DNA from 3 places in the Glycocaulis abyssi genome. Region 1 is predicted to be linked to each of the others. Evidence: predicted binding sites of a transcription regulator. Region 1 holds the regulator's gene; each other region holds the start of a gene.
The links. The regulator LexA, encoded in region 1, represses DNA repair genes until DNA is damaged. The targets are predictions, from matches to a motif close to ATGTTCCNCTTGTGTTCC.
Positions count from the first base shown of each region.

Region 2: ssb (single-stranded DNA-binding protein) is a predicted target of LexA. The motif match lies at 1,465-1,482, and genes of this name have one in related genera.
Region 3: AB6B38_RS10400 (metallopeptidase family protein) is a predicted target of LexA. The motif match lies at 990-1,007, and genes of this name have one in related genera.

Region 1 is NZ_CP163421.1:728,119-731,482, reverse strand. It holds gene trpD (anthranilate phosphoribosyltransferase) at 1-854, shown strand, start outside; gene trpC (indole-3-glycerol phosphate synthase TrpC) at 867-1,661, shown strand; gene lexA (transcriptional repressor LexA) at 1,760-2,431, shown strand; gene AB6B38_RS03630 (ComEC/Rec2 family competence protein) at 2,462-3,364, opposite strand, start outside.
Region 2 is NZ_CP163421.1:995,847-999,210, forward strand. It holds gene AB6B38_RS04890 (Kelch repeat-containing protein) at 1-110, shown strand, start outside; gene AB6B38_RS04895 (penicillin-binding transpeptidase domain-containing protein) at 137-922, opposite strand; gene ssb (single-stranded DNA-binding protein) at 959-1,432, opposite strand; gene AB6B38_RS04905 (hypothetical protein) at 1,613-2,014, shown strand; gene AB6B38_RS04910 (hypothetical protein) at 2,158-2,331, opposite strand; gene uvrA (excinuclease ABC subunit UvrA) at 2,446-3,364, shown strand, end outside.
Region 3 is NZ_CP163421.1:2,150,888-2,154,251, reverse strand. It holds gene AB6B38_RS10410 (DUF3857 domain-containing protein) at 1-438, opposite strand, end outside; gene mmcB (DNA repair putative endonuclease MmcB) at 518-913, opposite strand; gene AB6B38_RS10400 (metallopeptidase family protein) at 1,069-1,476, shown strand; gene AB6B38_RS10395 (hypothetical protein) at 1,479-1,871, opposite strand; gene AB6B38_RS10390 (hypothetical protein) at 1,864-2,412, opposite strand; gene AB6B38_RS10385 (NAD-dependent deacylase) at 2,445-3,158, opposite strand; gene AB6B38_RS10380 (GNAT family N-acetyltransferase) at 3,155-3,364, opposite strand, start outside.

The DNA.
Region 1 (3,364 bases):
TTCTGGCAACCGGCGCACGCGCCATGCGCGCGCGCATGCGCTCCATCACCGCGCCTGCTGATGCCATCGACACGTGCGGAACTGGCGGCGACGCACGGGGAACCTGGAATATCTCCACCGCCGCCGCACTGGTCGCCGCCAGCGCCGGAGCGGTTGTCGCAAAGCACGGTAACAAGGCCGCATCATCAAAGTCGGGCTCGGCAGAAGTGCTGGAATCGTCCGGCGTCAATCTGATGGCCTCACCAGAGCAGACCGAACGCGCGCTGAAAGAGGCTGGCGTCGCCTTCCTGTTCGCGCAGGCCCATCACGGCGCGGTGCGCCACGTGGCCCCGGCACGCAAGACGCTGGGCGTGCGCACCGTGTTCAACCTGCTGGGTCCGCTATCCAATCCGGCCGGCACGCGCCGCCAGCTGCTGGGCGTGTTCGACCGGCGCTGGCTGGTGCCGATGGCGCAGGCTTTGCGCGATCTGGGCGCCGAACGGGCCTGGATCGTCCATGGCGAAGACGGCCTCGACGAGATCACCACCACCGGCGCGACCCATATTGCGAGTCTGGAGGCTGATGGCAGCGTGCGCGAGTTTACCGTCACGCCTGAAGATGCAGGATTGCCCCGCGCGAGCCTCGATGATCTCAAGGGCGGGGAACCGGCCGAGAATGCCGCAGCCCTGCACCGCCTGCTACAAGGCGAAAAGGGGCCTTACCGCGATATCGTGCTGTTCAATGCCAGCGCCGCGCTGGTGCTTGCCGGAAAGGCAGAGGGCCTCAAAGACGGGGTGGCACTGGCAGCCGCCGCCATCGACGATGGCCGCGCCGCCGCCACGCTGGAAAAGCTCGTCCAGATTACCAACACCTGAGGAATGCCGCCCATGACTGACACGCTGGAGCGCATCGGCGTCTACAAGCGCGCTGACACCGCGCGCCGCAAGGCGGCCCTGAGCTATGCGCAGATATCGGAAAAGGCCCAGGCTGCGCCGCCAGTGCGCGGCTTTCTTGATAACCTGCAATCCCGGCAAGCCGCAGATGGGCTGGCCCTGATCGCGGAGATCAAGAAGGCAAGCCCCTCACGCGGCCTGATCCGCGCTGATTTCAACCCGCCAGCCCTTGCCCGCGCCTATGAGGCGGGCGGCGCGGCCTGCCTCTCCATCCTCACCGATACCGAAAGCTTTCAGGGAGCCGACCACCATCTTGTAGAGGCGCGCGCGGCCGTGTCCCTGCCCGTATTGCGCAAGGACTTCCTCTACGATCCGTGGCAGGTGGCAGAATCGCGCGCGCTGGGGGCTGACTGCATTCTCGTCATCATGGCGGCCGTGGACGACGCCCTTGCCGCCGATCTGGTGGCGGAGGCCGCGCACTGGAATATGGATGCCCTTATCGAGGTGCATGACCGCGCAGAGCTGGAGCGGGCGCTCGCCCTGCCCTCGCCGCTGATCGGCATCAATAACCGCAATCTGCGCACGTTCGACGTGACGCTGGCCACATTCGAGGCGCTGAGCGCCTCGGTGCCGGATGACCGCTTCCTGGTCGCCGAAAGCGGGATTTTCAACGCCGATGACGCTGAGCGCGTGCGCCGGTCCGGCGCAAAAGCCCTGCTGGTCGGTGAAAGCCTGATGCGCCAGGCCGATGTTGCCGCAGCGGTGAAAACGCTGATGAACTTCGCGTGAGAGCGGGCACAACCCTTGACGGGCGAGCGGAACAGGCGTAGAACAAACCGTGGCCTTTCTGGCTTTGTTCCTTTGTTGACTGGAGATCAGACCCCCTCATGCTGACCCGCAAACAACACGAGCTTCTGCTCTTCATTCACAAGCGCCTGTCCGAGGATGGCGTTTCTCCTTCTTTTGACGAGATGAAAGAGGCTTTGCAGCTGGCGTCGAAATCCGGTGTGCACCGTCTGGTCAGCGCGCTGGAGGAGCGCGGCTTCATTCGCCGTCTTGCCCACCGCGCCCGCGCGCTCGAAGTGCTCAAACTCCCCGATGCCTCAGCGCCGCGCGTCAATCCGGCCAGCAATGTGGTCAGCGGCAATTTCGCGCGCCGGGAAATGGAAACAGATTCGGTTGATGTACCGCTGCTGGGCAGAATCGCAGCCGGCGTACCGATCGAGGCGATCCAGCACGAAACCGACCGGTTTGGCGTTCCCTCCCAGATGGTGTCTTCGGGCGAGCATTTCGCGCTGGAGGTCGAAGGCGATTCCATGATCGAAGCAGGCATTCTCGACGGTGATTTTGTCATCATCCGCCGCGGTGATACCGCCAATAATGGCGAGATTGTCGTGGCACTCGTGGATAATGAGGAAGCTACGCTGAAACGCATCCGCCGCAAGGGCGGGTCGATTGCTCTTGAAGCCGCCAACCCGGCCTATGAAACCCGCATTTTCGGGCCGGACCGGGTACAGGTTCAGGGCCGCCTGGTCGGGCTGATCCGCCGCTATCACTGACCCTTTGGAGCCGAGGGCGGGAAAAGGCAGCTAGCTCTCCCGCTCGCGTCCCCAGACGCGGGCTGCGCTGCCATCATTGGCACCGCGAAGGCGGATGATGCGCCCGTCACGGACCCAGAATTCGGCGCTGCCCAACTCTGCGCGGGCCGCATCGTCCAGAACCGGCACCGCGCAACGGCGCTTCTGCCAGGCGCTTACCGTGCCGCGCGCGACCACCAGGTCTGCGCGTACGCAGTCTTCCTCCAGCGAGGCGGGATGCTCGCTGACCGCTACACGCAGCCCCTCGGCCGTGACGACAAGACAGCCCAGCGGATCGCACGCATAATCGCCGCGCGGCGCGGTGCTGAGCCCGGTTCCGGCACGCTGCAACAGTACGCCTGCCTCAAACCGGCCACGGCGGCGGTCACTGACCTGCCAGTCCAGACGCTCGCCGGTTTCACTCGAAATGCTTCTCGAAACCAGAACGCCAGACGAGGTAATCATCATGTCCGGCGGGGCCTGCAACGCCCATAGGGACAATGCCCCGGCAGCAAACGGAATTCCGGCCACCCGCACCAGCCCGCGCCCCAGCGTGGCCAGTGCAAACCCGGTCGCGTAGAGACCTAGCACGATCCCGCCCGGTGCCAGCGCAGGCAAGGCGGCGCCGGGCAGCGATGACGTCCATGTCGCGATGGCCAGCACGATATCCATGCCCATAGCGCTTATCATCAACGGCAAGCCTTCCAGCCCGAATGGGGCCAAGAGCAGCCCCACGACGCCGGCCGGCATCACCCAGAAGCTGAATACCGGCATGGCGACAAGGTTTGCGCCAAACCCATAGGCGGCCATGCGCTGGAAATGGAAGGCGGCAAACAGCCCGGTTGCGCTGCCCGCCACAAGGCTGGTCACGGCGAGCCCTGTAAACGCCGCCTGTACGCGCGCAAACCAGCCATA
Region 2 (3,364 bases), 270 kb from region 1:
GTCACGGCCTTGGCGCCCACGCGCTGGATGGCGCGATCTACACCATTGGCGGAGCCGCCCAGCGCGGCGCGGTCGATACCAGCGCTGCGGTGGAAGTGTTCAGGCCGTAGGACGAAACGGACCCGCTGGCGCGGCGCTAGCGGGTCCAGCCGCTAACCTCGTTCAGGGCCGCTTCGGCGATGGCCGCGCGCAGGCGCACCTGGCTGGCCGGATCAGGCATGTCGATATTGAGCGCGAACAGCCAGGTCTCGCCCTCAAACTCCAGCCAGCCCACATACCAGCCAATGTCGGGTTCGCCATCGAAGCGCCAGCCCGTCTTGCCGCGCAAGGTCCACCCCTCACCGGAAGCCTGCTCCATCATCGCGATGACGGTTTCCATGTGAGCAGCGTCAAACGGCAGGGTGCGGGCCTGCAGACGGGCAAGGAAGCCCACCTGCTCACGCGCGCAGATCGCCAGCGGCCCGTCCAGCCAGAAGCGATCAACAAGGCCCGCCCCGCCGACATCACCATTGCCGTAGTCCAGCACGGCGATCTGCCCGCTCATGGCCTCATGGCCGAGCTGGCGCGTCCAGTGCTGATAGGCCCAGACGGTGGAGCGCTGGAACGCTTCGGCAAATGTCTGGTTCTGGTTCCACACCGCGAAGGCATGTTCGGTTCCGTCCCAGATCAGCGCGTCATCCACGCCAGAGACGATGCCAGATTGCAGCAGGATCAGGCTGTTGGGAATCTTGAACGTGGAGGCGGGAATGAAACGCTCGTCGAGCCGGTCCGCCCCGCCTGTCCACTCGGCACCATCAGAAACACGCTGGATGAGGATCGTACCGGTAACGCCGGCCTCATCCAGCAATTGGTCAAGCTCCTGCGCATGGGCCGGAGCCAGCAGCATCAAAATGACGGCCAGAAGGCCAAGATATCTCTTCACGCAAGCCTCCAGCGCCCGCCCGGATGGGTATGCCCCCTAGAACGGGATGTTGTCGTCCAGCGTGTCGGAAGCAAAACTTTCACGCGGGCGGTCATTGCCGCCAGAGGAACGGTCATCGGAGCGGCCATAATTGCCACCGCCCGAACCGCCGCCCTCGCCCTTGCTGTCCAGCATGGTCAGCTCGCCGCGATATTTTTGCAGAACGATCTCGGTGGAATAGCGGTCCTGCCCGTTCTGATCCTGCCATTTGCGGGTCTGCAGCGAGCCTTCAATGTAAACCTTGGCGCCTTTTTTCAGATAGTTCTCCGCCACCTTGGCGAGTGCCTCGTTGAAGATGACCACGTTGTGCCATTCGGTCTTTTCGCGGCGCTCTCCGGTGGATTTGTCGCGCCAGGTCTCAGACGTCGCGACGGGAAATTTCGCCATCCGGTCACCGGACGGCATGGCCTTGACCTCCGGGTCAGCGCCCAGATTGCCGATAATGATGACCTTGTTGATGCTGCCTGCCATATCCAAACCCCGTGCTTGCGCTTTTCTCTAAAATGTTCACATATTGTTCCGCCCGTCAACGGGCGAGTCGCCAGGTGAATTTTCGAGCGCATCTCACTCCATCACTGCCGGGGTGTCCATGCAGAGACTGACTCAAGGCCCGTGTAGCTATTGGCGCAGCCATACCTTATAATAAATTGCATGAGCGACACCCACTTCTCGTTTGAGCCGGATCCGGCGTCTCCGCACAATGCGAGGATAGCAAGTATTCTCGACCGGATGCTGGAGATGGAGCATGCACTGCAGAAAGAACAGCGGTTCGACCCGTGGCGGCTGGTTGCTCCCAACGCGGTTCTGCTTGCGGGGTTAGGCGTCCTCGCATTGATGGCGGCATTCAATTCTGGACTACCTATCGCTGAGATACAGCCGGGAAGAATGCTGCTAGGCGTTGTCATCGTCGCAGCAGGATTTGGATTCTATGGAGTTTCCACTGCACAGGCGGCCCGGCGGCGCATTCTTCAGCTCGAAGCGCTGCGTTTACAGAGGCGCGCCATGCTCGCAGCTCAAGCCATGGAACACGGCGAGGGAAGCCGCAGCGAGTGAGACCGTTTCATAATTGGCCGGCCCCCCGTATCCGCGAGGAATTTCACGTCCTGTCGCTCCGTTCCGCAACAGTTTACGGCAGGCTGGAAGGGCTCAAAGGCCATCGTACGCCCGGTATAGTCGCCATACTCGGAGGCGCGGGCCTATTCTTGGCGTCGGGTCCTGTCAGCCTGATTTTCGGCCTGATCGGCGCGTTTGGAGCCGCCGAACAGCTTCGCGTGTCCGCTCGAATCTATGCTGAAGAAATCAGATTGCGCCGTGAGCTTGCCGAGATCGGTGCCGATTTGTCTGACCTCGAAGACGAGGCGCGCCAGCAAGGCTGTAGGCTGCCTTAATGCAGCTCCTGAATAATGTTCGCTATTTGTTCTTGATGAACCTGGCGGAATAGGGCTTATATCGGCAGAACGCCGATTCCATGAAAGCTCTCCCCCATGGCCGACCCTTTGAAGCATATTTCGGTGCGCGGCGCGCGCGAGCATAATCTCAAAGACGTGTCAGTCGACCTGCCGCGCGACGAGCTGATCGTGTTCACCGGCCTGTCCGGGTCGGGCAAGTCCTCGCTGGCGTTCGACACCATCTATGCCGAGGGCCAGCGCCGCTATGTGGAGAGCCTTTCGGCCTATGCGCGCCAGTTCCTGGAGCTGATGAGCAAGCCGGATGTGGACTCCATCGAGGGTCTCTCGCCAGCGATCTCCATCGAGCAGAAGACCACCTCGAAAAACCCGCGCTCGACGGTCGGCACGGTCACCGAGATCTATGACTATATGCGCCTTCTGTGGGCGCGCGTCGGCATCCCCTACTCACCCGCCACGGGCCTGCCCATCACCTCGCAGACCGTCTCCCAGATGGTCGACCGGCTGATGGCGCTGGAGGATGGCACGCGGCTCTACCTGCTGGCGCCTATCGTGCGCGGGCGCAAGGGCGAATACCGCAAGGAGTTCGCCGAGCTGATGAAGCAGGGCTTCCAGCGGGTGAAGGTGGACGGCACCTATTACACGCTGGAAGAAGCCCCCGAACTCGACAAGAAGTTCAAGCACGACATTGACGTGGTGGTGGACCGGGTGGCCATCCGCGAGGGGCTGGAGCAGCGCCTGGCCGACAGCCTGGAGACCGCCCTGCGCCTCGCCGACGGCCTCGCCATGGCCGAATTTGCCGACAAGACCGATGACAAAGGCGCGCCGGAGCGCATCATCTTCTCGGAAAAATTCGCCTGCCCGGAGACCGGCTTCACCATCGAGGAAATCGAGCCGCGCCTGTTCTCCTTCAACAATCCGTTCGGCGCGTGCCCGGCCTGTGATGGCCTCGGCGTCAGCCTGAAGTTTGATGAGGCGATGATCGTCCCGGACCGGG
Region 3 (3,364 bases), 1.4 Mb from region 1:
GATAGCAGCCTCATGGATGACGATGGACTGGTAGCGAGGATCGAGATTGATCTGGAGCCGGGAAATGGCTGCCAGTCCCGCGCCCGTCACAGCCTCGATCACATAGCGGGTATAAAGCCCCGCTTCGGGATCTCGCGCGTCATGCTGGAAATCAACGACCAGCAGGCGGGCCCCGCCCATGGCTTCGGTGCCGACAGTGGAGGGATCGGGCATGGCAACCGGCTCTACAAAGCCGGGCGCTGGCCCGTACCCTAGCGTGCGCGCGGAGGAGGTGGCAGGGAGCAATTGCAAAGCCTGCGCGGACGATGCCCATGTTTCAGGGGGCGTTCCTGCCTGCTCGGCCGGGCCATAATCCGGATAGTGCACGGCCCCGTAAACCAGAGCCATTATCGCGCCAAAACCCACCCCGCAAAATGCGAGCACCCGCCTCACAGTCATCGCTTACCCCCTCAAGCAAGCCGCTTCCCCTCCCGATAGTATTAACCCCGTGGAAAGGTGCTACAACCTGAATCTGTGGTCAGGGCAGTCGGTCCAGCCGCAAGGCGCGCTCGGCCGCCGTGCGGGCAAAGCGCAAGGTGATGGATTTGCGCCGGGCGGGGGCCAGCGGGTTGACCGGGCTTTCACGCACGATCGCGCCGCCAAACCCGTCCGCGATGATAAGCCCGGTATGTTCAGGCAGCAGGGCGCGCGGGAAGCGCTCTGATACGGCGAAGAAATAGCGGTCGCACCAGTCGAAATATTCCGGCCATTTGCCGTCGGCGCGAAAGTCTGCCGCGCCGGATTTCACCTCGACAATGACCAGCTCGCCCTTCGGTCCCAGCGCCATCAGGTCGGCCCGGCGTCCGCAGGGCAGGGAAAATTCCGGTATCGCGGCCAGGCCAAAGCTCGCCAGCACGCGCGCCGCGCCGCGCATCAGCCCTTGCGCATCGTCAATGGCCGGATTGGTCAGCGAGGCAATGGAGACGGGGTCTGGCTTCATGGGCTGAATAATGTTCAAACTTTGTTCCGTTTGCAAGTCTGGCTCATGCGCCATCTAGGCGTGCGCCTCCGCCCGGGCTAGGAAGAGGCATGACATCGATTTTCACAAACCAGCCCGCCCCGTCCGAAGCCGATTTCCTCGACATCGCCGAGGCGGCCTTTGCGGGCCTGCCCAAAGCCTTCCGTCAGCTGTGCGGCAATGTGGTGATCCAGATCGCCGACTTTGCCGATGAGGAAACGCTCAAGGCGCTGGGGATGGAAAACCCGTACGAGCTGACCGGCCTCTATCACGGCGTGGACCTGACAGAAAAATCCGTGATGGATCCAGGCATGCCCGACCATGTCTTTCTCTATCGCCTGCCCATTCTTCTCGAGTGGTGCGAGCGCGGGGATGTCACGCTTGGCGATCTCATCGCTCATGTGCTGGTCCACGAGATCGGCCATCATTTCGGCCTGTCGGACGACGACATGCACGCGGTTGAAGAGAGTGTGGATTAAATTCAACCTATTTTCTTTGCAAAATCACCAATTTCGGGCGATTCAAATGGAATCTCAATGCTTTCTTCTACATTGTCCGTCAAGAGACCGGACAACAAACCACTCCCCACGGTCCTTTTTTGTCTAGCTACTGATGACGAACGCAACGTTGATATTTTTCCTTGGGCATGCGTTATTCGTCCACGACCCTTGATGATTTCTAGTCGACCCAATGACTCCTTGCTGTCGGGGTCTAATATTTCTCCTCCGAGAGAAAATATTACAAATATATTTCCAATACTAACGCCGTCTTCTTTTCCGACGTTTAAAACCACATCTAAATCACCATCTAGAACATGTGCGACCTTAGCATCATATTTGATGTCAACAGCCCCTAAATCTTTTGAGCTAGGCATAATGTTCCTCCAAAAGGATATGAGATGTCATCGGTTGTAACGACAGCGCGCTCATCATATTAGCGGGGTCGGACAATATTCTTGTAAGCACGTCTTGGTGGTCCTTTCCGACAAAAAGAACCTTAAACTGAAAAAGACGAGCTGAATTGATGTGCTCCAGCGTACATAGCGCAATAGGTTGCTCCAAATCATCCGATTTATAAATTAAAGTAGCTATACACCCAGGTGTGTAAAAATCACTGGATTCAGAAACTATTGTTAAATCTGAATTTGAGCTTCTATTTATTTTTAAAATTCTTGGATTTCTCAGTTGATATTCAACAGCTTTTCCAGCGATGTTCCAGCAAGCGTCAACAAGTATAATGGCAATAACCAGAATAACGATGAAAGCGCGCTCCCAGTTCGAAACATTTGACGGCCAGAGCACAATTCCAAAGCCACCTACAACCGCCACAATTACAGCCAAACGATGAAACGCTAAGCCGATACCGGCAAACGTTGTGTAAACTTGCTTAGAAACCCTGCTGATATCGATAGACAATTTCCGCCCCAGTGCACTCTTGCCTAGTATCACTATAGGTTGGTGGTCCACTCCGGCACAAGCTTCGTCGCCGGGCCGTAATGGCGCTCGTCAAACAGCGTGCTGATTTCCCCCGGCTCCAGCGACAGCTCCACCGTCCACGCGCCGGCGGCTTTGGCTTCGGTCACAAAGCCGGCTGCCGGATAGACCGTGCCGGACGTGCCGATAGCGGCGAAGAGATCGCACGCCCCAAGCGCCTCATAGATCGTATCGAGCCCCAGCGGCATCTCGCCGAACCAGACCACATGGGGGCGCAGCCCGCCGGACTGTCCACAGGACGGGCAGGGCGTATCGGGCGTGATGGCGTGCTCATGTTCGAACAGATGGCCGCAATGGTTGCAGCGGCTTTTCAGCAGCTCGCCATGCATGTGCAGCACTTCGTTCGAGCCGCCGCGCGCATGCAGATCATCAATATTCTGGGTGACGAGCAGGAATCGCCCGCGCTCTTCTGCCTGCCAGAGGAGCTCCAGCGCGGCCAGCGCGCGGTGAGCGGCGTTGGGCTGGGCGGCGATCAGATTTTCCCGCCGCGCATTGTAGAAGGCGTGAACGCTATGGGGATCGGCGGCGAAGGCTTCGGGTGTGGCCAGTTTCTGCCAGTCGAACTTTTCCCAGATGCCGCCCTTGTCGCGAAACGTGCCAAGACCGGATTCGGCGCTGATGCCGGCCCCGGTCAGGATGACGATATTGCGGACTTCACGCGCGCTCATCCGGCTTTCGGGGCCAGCGTGTAGATGGCCAACGGGCCGGTATCGGGGTCATTCTCCGCGCCGGTCTCCACAAACCCGCTTTTTTCCAGCACCCGGCGGGAGGCGGTGCCCGACTCCATTGTACGCGCGCGGATTTCTGTCACGCCGGGCTGGCTGAACGCCCAGCCTGCAAGGCCCTGGACCGCTTCAGTGGCCAGGCCCTGCTC